DNA from 4 places in the Psychrobacillus sp. FSL K6-2843 genome. Region 4 is predicted to be linked to each of the others. Evidence: predicted binding sites of a transcription regulator. Region 4 holds the regulator's gene; each other region holds the start of a gene.
The links. Region 4 encodes LexA, which represses DNA repair genes until DNA is damaged. Its sites were predicted from a motif close to CGAACATATGTTCG; they were not measured.
Positions count from the first base shown of each region.

Region 1: MKY94_RS11565 (YolD-like family protein) is a predicted target of LexA. The motif match lies at 1,357-1,370, and genes of this name have one in related genera.
Region 2: recA (recombinase RecA) is a predicted target of LexA. The motif match lies at 1,193-1,206, and genes of this name have one in related genera.
Region 3: MKY94_RS10135 (UV damage repair protein UvrX) is a predicted target of LexA. The motif match lies at 1,874-1,887, and genes of this name have one in related genera.

Region 1 covers NZ_CP152021.1:2,284,887-2,288,094, forward strand. Annotated here, with positions in the region: gene MKY94_RS11555 (LysR family transcriptional regulator) at 1-8, shown strand, start outside; gene MKY94_RS11560 (VC0807 family protein) at 55-741, opposite strand; gene MKY94_RS11565 (YolD-like family protein) at 955-1,332, opposite strand; gene MKY94_RS11570 (LLM class flavin-dependent oxidoreductase) at 1,610-2,602, opposite strand; gene MKY94_RS11575 (dihydrolipoamide acetyltransferase family protein) at 2,753-3,208, opposite strand, start outside.
Region 2 covers NZ_CP152021.1:1,518,067-1,521,274, reverse strand. Annotated here, with positions in the region: gene recA (recombinase RecA) at 46-1,113, opposite strand; gene MKY94_RS07400 (competence/damage-inducible protein A) at 1,286-2,542, opposite strand; gene pgsA (CDP-diacylglycerol--glycerol-3-phosphate 3-phosphatidyltransferase) at 2,558-3,136, opposite strand; gene MKY94_RS07390 (helix-turn-helix domain-containing protein) at 3,187-3,208, opposite strand, start outside.
Region 3 covers NZ_CP152021.1:2,016,593-2,019,800, forward strand. Annotated here, with positions in the region: gene MKY94_RS10125 (ABC transporter permease subunit) at 1-687, shown strand, start outside; gene MKY94_RS10130 (HD domain-containing protein) at 708-1,685, shown strand; gene MKY94_RS10135 (UV damage repair protein UvrX) at 1,909-3,162, shown strand.
Region 4 covers NZ_CP152021.1:1,713,611-1,716,818, reverse strand. Annotated here, with positions in the region: gene MKY94_RS08570 (recombinase family protein) at 1-436, opposite strand, end outside; gene MKY94_RS08565 (LysM peptidoglycan-binding domain-containing protein) at 433-744, opposite strand; gene lexA (transcriptional repressor LexA) at 920-1,540, shown strand; gene MKY94_RS08555 (hypothetical protein) at 1,671-2,057, opposite strand; gene MKY94_RS08550 (DinB family protein) at 2,250-2,708, shown strand.

The DNA.
Region 1 (3,208 bases), 570 kb from region 4:
TTGGATAAGTTAGACGCGTTAGCTAATGGGCTAACGCTTTTTCTCTAATATGTTTTAAGGATTTTCTTTTGTTATCGCTTGCAGAGGCTGTGGCTGCGTTAATCTTTTGATTTCCTTGTAAATATTTAGATAGAACCATATGAAAACTGCTGCAAAGACCCAACCAGTTATTCTCAAGTAAATCAACATTGTGCCATAGCTATCCACACCATACCTGTCCAAAAGCCATGCCTTAATGCCTGCTAGGGTAAGCCCTCTTATGACAAACATTAGCGTCAATAGCTGAAACCATTTAAATAATTCTTTACGATAGAACTGCTTTCTACTGCTTTCACGGTCATATCCCTGCAAGAATGCCACATCTATAAAGAAAAATAATGGGAGAGGCTTTTTAATGAGCATGGAGAGCAAATAGACGAAGCTAAAAGCAACCCCTAAATATACTTGGTTCCATAGCATCCTTTCTGCAGATCCAGATAATATATCAATCACAGTTCCTACCAATAAACTGAACAAGATAAAAATGCCCGTCACATTAAATTCTCGGTCTACAATAAAACGTACTATAGTATAGGCAAATCCAGGTGCAGTGGATAACAAAAGTGCCCAATAATCACCTAAACCTTCTCTACCATTAGTCCAAATTAAGTATGGTACTACTACATAAAACAAGATTTCTAAAAAGATATAGTATTTCTTCATTGCCCCTTTATCATCCTTTGCTGTTATCCCACTCATCATACCCTTCTGTAATATATTCCCTATGGATACCTATAATCCTCTTTTATAGTAAAAGGAATTCATTATCATTAAGGTATTTAGCAAATCTAACATTGAATATATCCCAAGTGATTCATCAGTTATCTTGTCTATAATTATTTTATGTTTGAATCTATTTAGACTTAGCACTTCCAAACAATAAAGACCTCTATAAGGAGGTCTCTCAGAATGTTTTTATTCTAATATCGTCACGTCCACAATTTCATCCAATTTCACTTCAAAAAATTGAAATGGATCTTCTAATTCGATAATGCGCCTAGTTAAATCAATCCATTGAATTGTCCCTCGATGATATAAAAATTCTCCATCTTTCCAACGTTTAATTTTTATGTCTACATTTCTTTTCATCGCAAGTTCAATTTGTTCTTGAATTGCTTCATAGTCGAACTCATTTAGATCTGGGCGCGGAACTTTTTTTATCTCCTCATGATAGTCTCTCAACATCTTCACGTGTTCAGGCAACATCATCGCCACCCACTTTTTTGAACCTCTATCACGGATTTTAGATAAATCCAACGCGTTCCAGTCTTCCTCGAAATTAGCCATCTCCATCACCTTTCTTTTTTATCATTATACAGAACGTTTGTTCTGTTATCAACCGCCAATTTAAAGCAATTCATGTTATAAAGTATTATTCTTGTTTTTTCCTGTTAGCAAACAATCTATACTAGAAAGCAAGCAAGGCAAAAGTATGTTTTTTGAGTTGAGAATTGTAATAGTACGAACGAAGTCAATTCAAAAAGCGAGTAAGTGAACGACGAATCGTTCACTTACTCGCTAAAGATACCAAGAAGCTCAGTCAGTATTAATATAAAAGAGAATCAAGACACTACAACAATTCTTTTGCTAACAATCGATATACATCTAAACGCTTTTGCTGAGAATGCGGTATACTACAAATCATCGCCTCATCAAACCCATAATGCGCCTGTTCTTCTTGAAGAGTAGTAGCTACTTCTTTTGCAGAACCAACTAAATGGATTTTACGATTTTCCTGGATCATCATGCGATCCATTTCAGATAAAGGATAGTTTTGTGCTTCTTCAGGTGTCATAAGCTGGCGAATTTGTCCCTTCATCAGAGAAAGTCTAGATATATCCTGTGGAAGTGCTTCAAATTCTGCCTCTTCTTTTGTTTCAGCAACTGTCACTAAATACGTTACGTTAATCTCAGGCTTTTCCATTAATGCTGAAGGTTTAAAATTTGTACGGTATGCATTTAAAGTAGCAGGAGTCATTCCTCCCTGAAAGAATTGTGCAAAGGAATATCCCAAGCCCATCTTTCCTGCCTGAATCGCACTGTTCCCTGTCGAGCCAAGCAACCAAGCTTCGGGAAGCACGATATTAGATGGAGTAGCAATCGTTTTATTGTACACACTGTCCTCGGGAACTTCGTCATTTAAAAGCTGTAATGCAGTTCCTAGTTTTTCATACATATTGTTCACCATTGGTGGACGGCCCTCAGAAAGAGCATGCATCGCATAGTTATCCCCGCCAGGAGCACGCCCCACTCCGAAGTCTATTCTCCCTGGAGAAAAAGCACTTAACGTCTTAAAGACCTCTGCAAGCTTAAGAGCTGAATAATGCATCATCATAACGCCGCCAGTACCAATACGGAGCTTTTGAGTTTTAGCAGCAAGATGGGCTGCAATGACTTCAGGAGCTGAGCTCGCAAAAGCCCCGGTTCCATGATGCTCAGCCATCCACATACGGTGATAGCCTAATTCGTCAGCTAAAAGGGCTAATTCTTCTGCTTTTTTTAATGCATCTGCTGCAGTATTTCCAGCCGTGATCGGTGCTTGATCTAAAACACTTAATTTCATAATATATAATCGTCCCTTCATAGAAAATTCATGTGTATCTCTTTCCTTTTAAATGCTATAGAAATAGTTTAAAAAAGTAAACGAAAGGGACTTAAGTTTTATAAATAAAAAAAGGCGAGAGCCCTTACTGAGGGACTTCTCGCCTGAATATTAATATACAGATGTATTTTCCTTCGAAATATTTTCTAATATTTCTTTCACACGAGCTAAGAAGCGACCACAAACAAGGCCATCTAGCACGCGGTGGTCTAGAGATAGACATAGGTTCACCATATCTCTTGCAGCAATCATGCCGCCTTCCATAATAACTGGACGCTTAACAATAGATTCCACCTGAAGAATTGCTGCTTGTGGGTAGTTGATGATACCCATTGATTGAACAGAACCAAATGAACCAGTATTGTTGACTGTGAAAGTACCACCTTGCATTTCATCTGATTTAAGCTTACCAGAGCGAACTTTTCCTGCAAGCTCATTCACTTCACGTGCAATCCCTTTAATAGTCTTTTCATCTGCTTGTTTAATCACTGGAACAAACAATGCATCATCTGTTGCAACCGCAATCGAAATATTGATGTCTTTCTTTTGGACTATTTTGTCACCAGC
Region 2 (3,208 bases), 200 kb from region 4:
TTAATACCTTTTGTAATTCTTCCCTAAAAGAAGAAGCTTAACTTTTTATTTTTCATCATCTAAAAGTAGCTCGAATTCGCCGTCTTCTTCCTCTTGTTCATGTGCTGCAATAACAAATGAATTTGAAGTCATTCCTAAAGATTGACGAATTTTTGATGCGATTTCGTCTTTAATAGCAGGATTTTCCTTCAAGAATTGTTTAGCGTTTTCTCGCCCTTGACCTATGCGTTCTTCATTGTATGCATACCAAGAACCGCTTTTTTGGATAATATCGTATTCAGAACCTATGTCGACGATTTCTCCTTCTTGAGAAATCCCTTCTCCATACATAATGTCTACTTCTGCTGTTTTAAATGGTGGAGCAACTTTATTTTTTACTACTTTAATTTTTGTTTTGTTCCCCATAATGTCAGTACCTTGTTTAATAGCTTCTGCACGTCTTACTTCCAAGCGAACGGAACTATAGAATTTAAGCGCACGACCACCTGGTGTTACCTCTGGGTTACCAAACATTACGCCTACTTTTTCACGAATCTGGTTGATGAAAATAGCTATCGTGTTAGATTTGTTAATAACACCAGAAAGCTTACGCAAAGCCTGAGACATTAAGCGAGCTTGAAGACCGATATGAGAATCTCCCATTTCCCCTTCTATCTCTGCTTTTGGTACTAAAGCTGCTACGGAATCAATAACTATGATTTCAACCGCACCACTGCGAACTAGAGCTTCTGCGATTTCAAGGGCTTGCTCTCCAGTGTCAGGTTGAGATAATAATAATTCATCGATATTAACGCCTAGTTTTTGTGCATAGACAGGGTCCAATGCATGCTCAGCATCAATAAATGCTGCTTGGCCACCAGTTTTTTGAATTTCTGCAATTGCGTGAAGAGCTACTGTTGTTTTACCTGAGCTTTCAGGTCCATAGATTTCAATAATACGGCCACGTGGATATCCGCCTATTCCAAGAGCTGCATCCAAAGCTAGGGAACCACTTGAAGAAGTGGAGATTTCACGGTCTGTTTTCTCTCCTAGCTTCATAACTGAACCTTTCCCAAATTGCTTCTCTATTTGTTTTAAAGCCATTTCTAACGCTGCTTTACGATCATTAGCCAAATGTATTTCCTCCTAGAAACTATCATTTTTTTTACTATCTTTAGTATACTCGGTCTTTGAGAAATTTACAAGAAAAAAGCGAACATCTATTCGTTTATTTATTAAGACTATCATAATTTGATAGGAAAAAACAGCTCAAAATAGTATTTTGGGCCGTTTTTTATAGTCAAAATTAAATTTTTGAAAGTCCCTCTTCTCTGAGTATACGGATAAGATAATGGATTGCAAATTTCACAGTTCTTAATCTATTCGTGTTTCTCATGCCTGAAAGATTCAATTTATAGGATATTGGCGCAACGTCCCCATAGGCAATTCCAATCCAAACCGTACCGGCCGGTTGGTCGCCATGTCCGTCTGGACCTGCAGCTCCAGTGATACCTACACCAATTGTTGTATTAAATTTCTCTTTAACACGGATTGCCATCTCCTCGGCAACCTGACTAGAGACTACACTGTGTTCATCAATGGTTTCCTTCTTAACACCTAGTTGATTGATTTTTACTTCTTCAGTGTAAGTGATAACACCACCTACTAGCGCAACCCCCATTCCCGGGACCGCTGCCAACTCTGATTGGAAAAGACCTGCCGTCATACTTTCTGCAGCAGATATTGTTAGTTCATTGTCAATTAGAATATCTCTTAACTTCGAGGCAAGTGATTCGTTATTATAGCCATACACATATTTACCGACACGGTTTAAAATTTCAGCCTGTAGCATTTCAATGCTTTTCCATGCTTCTTCCTCAGTGTCTGCTTTCGCAGTAAGTCTTAACGTTACCTCTCCATCAGAAGCCAAAGGAGCTAAAGTTGGATTTGTTTGATTGTCTAACAAGTCTTGGACCTGTGTCTCTAACTCTGCTTCTCCTATTCCATAAAAGCGTATTACATGAGACATAATAACGTTTTCTTTATACAACAACTTAGGTAGTAGTGGCTTAGCCTCAAATTGGAACATCGGTTCCAATTCCTTTGGGGGCCCAGGTAATAACATATATGCATGGTTCTCTGTTGAAAGAAGCATTCCTGGAGCCATCCCATGCTTGTTTTCCAAGACTGTACAGCCTTCTAAAACCAGCGCTTGTTTTTTGTTATTCTCAGTCATCATTCTTCCTGATCTTTTAAAGAAATCTTCTATATACATAATCGCGTGATCATCAAGTACAAGATTTTTGTTAAGGTGTTTAGCAATTGTTTCTTTTGTTAGGTCGTCCTTAGTAGGCCCTAAACCTCCTGAAAAAATAATTAGGTCTGCTCGTTCTTCTGCGATTTTGATGGAGTCTAATAACCGATTGGGATTATCTCCAACTACCGTATGGTAATATACGTCTATCCCTAACTCCGCAAGCTGGGAAGATATGAATCGGGCATTTGTATTAGAAATCTGACCTAATAATAGCTCTGAACCTACCGCAATAATCTCTGCTTTCATTCCTATACTTCCTTCCTACTTTGAGTCAAGTAACACTTTACGATTCAAATAGAAATAATCAAATCCCGACCATACTGTGAAGAATAGACAAACATACAGCATAATCATATCGAATGGGAAGTTGAACATTTCAAAGAATACATTTCCTAATAGTAAGGATGAAATCGCAATTATTTGTGTCCACATTTTTATCTTGCCAAGCTGGTTTGCCGCCACTACCTCTCCAGTATTAGCTAAAATTAATCGTAGTCCAGTCACGGCAAATTCGCGGCTGATAATTAATATAACTACCCAAGCTGGCGCAACTCCAAACTGCACGAGAATTATTAATGCCGCTGACACAAGCAATTTATCTGCTAATGGGTCCAAAAATTTACCCATATTCGTTACTAAATTATATTTTCGAGCGTAATAGCCATCGATAAAGTCTGTAATAGAGGCGATAATAAAAATAATTGCACCTATTAGATGGTTTGTTGGGATTGTTGCACCTAAAAAGCTAACTTCTCCCCAGTTAAAGTCTACTAGCATAAAAATCATAAAAATTGGGATTAAAAAAATTCGAAACATAGAAATTCTATTTGGTATATTCATTTTGAAAAACTCCTTTCATCTTTCAAACAAAATAGCCATCTCATCGATGACTATTTGTTGAACTGTATAACT
Region 3 (3,208 bases), 300 kb from region 4:
GCTATCGATCCTCTACATTATATTCCTATGACTATTTTTTCTTATCTTATGCTTTACCCAGTGCTATGGGAGCCGATGGAGGGATTTTCTACAACTGTGTGGGAGAGAATTATCATCCAGGTTGTGCTAATGGCCATTATCACCGTACCAATTGTGGCTTCTCTCATAGGCAACGAGGCCAATCTGCTTTATCAGGAGGAATATATTCTGGCTTCTAAAACGTTAGGGGCTGGTCGACCGAGAATCATTACCCGTCACCTATTTCCAATGATGAGAGAGAAATTATTCGTTTTGTATGGACAACAAGTCGTCGAAACATTAGTTGTGTTTACGCATCTCGGGTTGCTCCAATTGTATATTGGAGGTACAGCAGTTAGCTATGACCCTATGTTTGGAGATCCTCCAAAGTCTATTGCCTATGAATGGGCAGGACTTTTTGGTTCATCTTTCCGATATCTGCAAGGTGTACCATGGCTTCCACTAGGACCTGCTATATGCTTTGCATTGCTCATCTTGGCAATTTCCGCAATGATAGAAGGCTATACTCGCGCAGTGAACGGACAAGTCAATATTCCAAAGAGAAAGAAAGTATCGTTTCTGTCTGAGGACATCATTGAATGGAACCAGCAGCAACTACAAGAAAAGATGCAACTTCTTTATGAGGATAAAGAAAAGCAAAAAGTCTGAGCTTAAGGAGGATATCTTCAATGCTTATTATGGATTCCTTATATGGAGAATTTTATGTAGATGGAGTATTAGAAGAATTAATAAATAGTAAGCCTGTTCAACGATTAAAGGGCATACATCAAGGCGGGGCAAGCTATTTAGTAAAGAAAGAATGGAATGTCACTCGATATGAGCATTCCATTGGTGTCATGCTTCTGCTAAAGAAAATAGGGGGTTCGTTAGAAGAACAGATTGCTGGTCTTCTACACGATGTTTCACATACTGCTTTTTCTCATGTCATCGATTTTGTTCTGGATAATAAGGACGAGGACTATCATGAAAAAATATATAGTAGAATAATTAACGGTTCCTCAATACCTACTATCCTAACTAAATATGGATATAACTTAAAAGACATCCTATTTAATGATTCGAGATGGTCCTTGCTCGAGCAAAGTGCCCCTGATTTATGTGCAGATCGTGTCGATTACACATTACGCGATCTGTATGCCTATGGAAATATTTCAATGGAAGAAGTTCAACATTTTTTACAGAATCTAATCGCGAAAGACGGTAAAATGGTTCTTCCAAATATAGAAATCGCCGAGTGGTTTACATCGGTCTACTATGAGGAAGTAATTGATTTCTTTATGAATCCTTTAAATTTATATGGCAACTACCAGTTAGCTTTTGTTTTAAAGGCAGCATTGGATAAACAAATCATCACATTAGAGGATTTTCTTTTGGAGGATAATCAGTTGCTCCAATTGGTAGTATGCTCACAGGATGATGAAATTCAACATGCTCTTCAAAAGCTTCATCCTTCTGTTGAAGTGATAGACGAGCTAACCAATTATGATTTTCATCAGAAAATGAAGGTTAGACTAATAGACCCTCTAGTTTGTTCGGAAAATGGTTTAGTAAGAGCTTCTGACTGCTCTAAGCAGATTCAAAAATTAAACCAAACGGCATTGCAACGAGCAGTAAAAGGAACCTATGTAAAAATTTTATCTTGCTAATAAAGACAAGCCTATATAGTGATTAGGCTTGTCTTTATTTTGTTATTAGAATTAGTGTCCCAATTACCTGTTGAAATTGTTTCTCATTAGTAATGAATTTATTCAATTTATTCGATTAAGTGTTTTCCTTCCTAATGGTCTACATTACCATTGAATAAGAACGTACGTTTGCAATATAATAATAAGAACGAACGAATGTTCCTTTCGAAGGAGAGTAGATTTTATGTATGAGGGCTTAGAAAATCGAAATATTATTTGCATCGACATTCGAAGCTTTTTTGCGAGCTGTGCAGCGGCAGAAGCAGGACTAGATGTGATGAATACGCCTATTGCTGTTATTGGAAACTTGGAGCAGAAGGGGAGCATTGTGCTTGCTGCTTCTCCTCCAATGAAAAAAAGGTTTGGCGTAAAGACCGGGACGAGGTTATTTGAAATACCAGACGATCCTTCTATCCATCTGTTGGAACCAAAAATGGAATTTTTTGTTCGAGTTTCAATGGAAATCACGCGCTATTTGAATCAGTTTGTCCCAAGTGAAGCGATTCATGTCTATAGTGTGGATGAATGCTTTGCAGACCTTGGGGGAACAGAAAGGCTTTGGGGGCCAATTGAGAACACGGTGAAACGTATACAGGACGGTTTGCATTATCAGTTTCAGCTTCCATGTGCTGTTGGACTGGGGCCAAATATGCTTATGGCAAAGCTGGCGCTTGATTTGGATGCCAAAAAAACAGGTTTTGCCAAATGGACGTATGAAGATGTTCAACAAAAGCTATGGCCTGTTTCACCTTTAAGTAAAATGTGGGGAATTGGCTCTCGTTTAGAAAAAACACTAAATAACATGGGGATTTTTAATGTAGGACAGCTAGCAAAAACTCCCTTGAAGTTGTTGGAGGATAAATTTGGAGTGATGGGAAATCAATTGTATCACCATGCCTGGGGGATAGATTTCTCTGAACTGGGAGCGCCCATTGTAGACGGCCAGATAAGCTATGGAAAGGGGCAGGTGTTGTTTCGAGATTACCGGACAAAAAAAGAAGTAATGGCAGTCATATTGGAAATGTGTGAGGATGTGGCAAGACGAGCAAGAGAGGCTAATATGGTGGGGCGCACTATACATCTTGCAGTGGGCTATAGTAAAGACTCTTTTGGGGGAGGATTTAATCGTTCACGCTCCATAGATGAACCGACGAATGCGACTATGAAGATTTATAAAATTTGCGAAAAAATATTTGATGAGTTTTATGACCGTAGTCCAGTGAGAAGGCTATCCATTTCTATCACTAATCTAGAGCCGGAGAACTCTATGCAGCTTAGCCTTTTTGAAGAAGGAAAGTGGAAGGAACGCAAGCTTGGAAAGACGATGGATTATCTGCGTAGCAAGTATGGTTCAACCGCTATTTTACGCGCAGTTTCCTATACCGAAGCTGGCACTGCAGTGAAACGAGCGGGCTTGCTCGGAGGTCATAAGAAATAGGATGAACAAATATTAGAGAAAAAATACGATAAAAAAACCCTGTGAA
Region 4 (3,208 bases):
TTGATATCGCGCGCTTCATTCCTCTTTTAATCTTAGCATTATGAATTTTACGTTGATATTCCTCCACCAAGGCAAGGATTTCTAAAAGCATAGAATCCATTTCATTTAAGTTTAATATCCCTTTATCCTGTAACGTATAGACCGTTGTGTTTGTTTTCTGAAGTAAATGAAGGACAGCCATTCTACCATTACCTCTACCTATTCTAGTTTCATCTTGCACAAACACCGCTTTGATATCATTTTCTTTTACATAATTGAGCATCTCTAATAGCCCGTCTCTCTCAACATCATATCCACTATGCTGATCTGCAAAAACCTGAGAAACCTCACTGCCCTGTTTTTTAGCAAAATCTATCAACTCTTCCTCTTGTCTCTCTAAAGAAGTTTCTTGTGTGGACTTGTCTGTACTTACTCGACAATAAATAACTGATTTCATTCTCCCGCTACCTCTGTTCCATAATTTAAGTGAAGGTTCTCACTTACTTTAGGAACAACTATAACATCCCCAGCTTTAATAGAGGTATCGTATAAATTATTCATTTCTATTACCTGACTCACCCATTCTTCCCTTGAATCTTCTATGCCATATTTTGTTGCAAGAGCCCATAAGGAATCCCCTTGTTCTATTTTGATGTGTGAGTCTTCCTCGGTTGTTATTGTATGTGAGATTACCATAGTTGTCATAAATATAAGATTTAGTCCTAAAAATAATGCTAAAAAATAATTGTTTTTTACCCAATTCATAAAAAAACCCCCAAAATTAGAATGTTTGTTCGGAATGTATGTTCTAATATTAATACGAACATTTGTTTTTGTCAACAAATATTAGAACCTATGTTTGCATAATTTTCAGGACACTGGTATACTATTAATAAGTATTAATCTAGTAGGGAATTTATTACTAAAAGAGGTGAACTCATTGAAGAAAGCGTCTAAAAGACAGGAAGATATTCTAGCTTTTATAAAGGAAGAAGTTCGTAAAAAAGGCTATCCACCATCCGTACGTGAAATTGGTGAGGCAGTAGGTCTTGCTTCAAGTTCTACTGTACATGGCCACTTAGCAAGATTGGAAAGTAAAGGTTTAATTCGTAGAGACCCTACGAAACCACGTGCAATAGAAATATTAGATGGTTTAGAGGCTACGGTCGAAAGGCAGGGAGTTGTGCATGTTCCTTTAGTTGGGAAGGTTACAGCTGGTATGCCTATTACTGCAATTGAAAACGTTGAAGAATTCTTCCCGCTTCCTGAAACATTTGGTACTTCAGATGATCACCTATTTATGTTAGAAATTATGGGTGATAGTATGATTGAAGCTGGAATCTTGAATGGAGATTATGTCATTGTTAAACAACAGCAATCTGCTAATAATGGGGACATCGTTGTAGCAATGACAGAAGAGGATGAAGCAACAGTAAAACGATTCTTTAAAGAAAAAACGTATTTCCGCCTTCAGCCGGAGAACTCTGCGATGGATCCGATTATTGTTAATCAAGTCTCTATTTTAGGAAAAGTAGTAGGAGTTTACCGACATATTCACTAATGATTGCTTGACTTCTACAATTTTCATAGTATGATTACTTTGAGCCGATATCATATCTAACAAGAAAGTGGACATTTTTGTTTAGATCATCGAAAAACCCCTTCATGTTCGAGACATGAAGGGGTTTTGTTTATATTATTGCTTGTTTTGATTGTTTTGGTATTACATTCATTCCCTCTAAGAGAGTCTTTGCATCTTCATTAAAATAATGTTTGATGTCTTGTCTTATTAGCAAGGACGGGTTATCTCTTATTACCATTCTCAAAGCTCTAACGTCAAATTTCATAGCATGCTTATTAATCGTGTAAATCAAGGAAACTTCTTGGCGAGTTAAAGGCTGGGCTCCTGATTCTAGGGTGTCGTTTATGTAATCTAACACACTTCTCGCATTATCAATAAGTAAATGCTTATTGATATTAACTAGATTTAGATTTTCCTCTATATATTTTCTTGCTGAAGCATAATCTAACTTTTCTATACTATGATTAATCACATTAATTAATTCATTTGCATCCACATTCTATCCCTCCACTAATTCCGGAATTACAGATATATAAGTAGCATTGTACTATATTAACATCAAATTTGTAAGCTCTTTATCCTATTTCAATTCATCGGAATATTAAAAAATCTTTAGGAATTCATAAATGAATACATTTGTTTATTAAAATTTATATTTACATTATTTAATTTATATTAATAGAAAGGATTGATTTATTTGGCTTTTCCATATCGGAATGATTACAGAAAAACGTTATTACCTTATTTGAATAGTTTACAAGAAGAAAGCTGGTTTAAAACCTCACCAACCTATCCAAATAATTTGGCATGGGTTATTTCACATATTGCTACTAGTGAGGATTTCTGGATTAATGAAGTGGCACTCCAACAAAAGTTAGTTTTGACTTTAGACAAAAATTCCTCTCCGTTCGAAATACTTAAAGCTTATCAAGATATTCGCATACATACAGACGGAATATTAAATAACTTGACTGATCAACAGTTTAATCAACTGATTGAAGTCCCTAAATTTTCTGATGGTTGGATTCCTCCTTCTCCCCCAACTTTTAACTGGGTATTCCATCATATATATAGTCACGAAGCATACCACATAGGACAAATTGGCATCATCGCTCATTTCAATGGTTTTCCTAAACCTCTTTTTTAAATTAGCTTCATTGTCTAACTGAGAATATTGTTCAAAAATTATCTAATGGGGGTGAAACAATTCATCCCATTCCCTTTCGCTACATTAATTTGGCTCTTCTATCCTCAAATCATTAGATTCAACAAAAAAGGAAGGACTAAAATAAAAATTTTTGTCTTCCTTTTTTTGTTTCCCTAGCTGATGAGTACTGAAGTTAATACATATATGCGTCCCCCCAATTCCACATCTGATTATTTAAAAGCTACATAGTAGGACTTTTCTTCTCAATGCCACCTCATGCCTCAATATTTATTTTCCATAAAAATGTTATTTAAATACATTTTCTAATCCTACTGTTCTCGTAACCTGTCGTATATATCCACTCTAACAAAAACCCGTTTTCCTTCCTTATAGCAGTGACTTCATTTTAAGAGATGAATATAGTAAATAAGTGCATATTTTAAAGCCGACTGAAATCCCCTTTCTTATCGTGAGAAATAATAAATAAAGTACAGAAACTA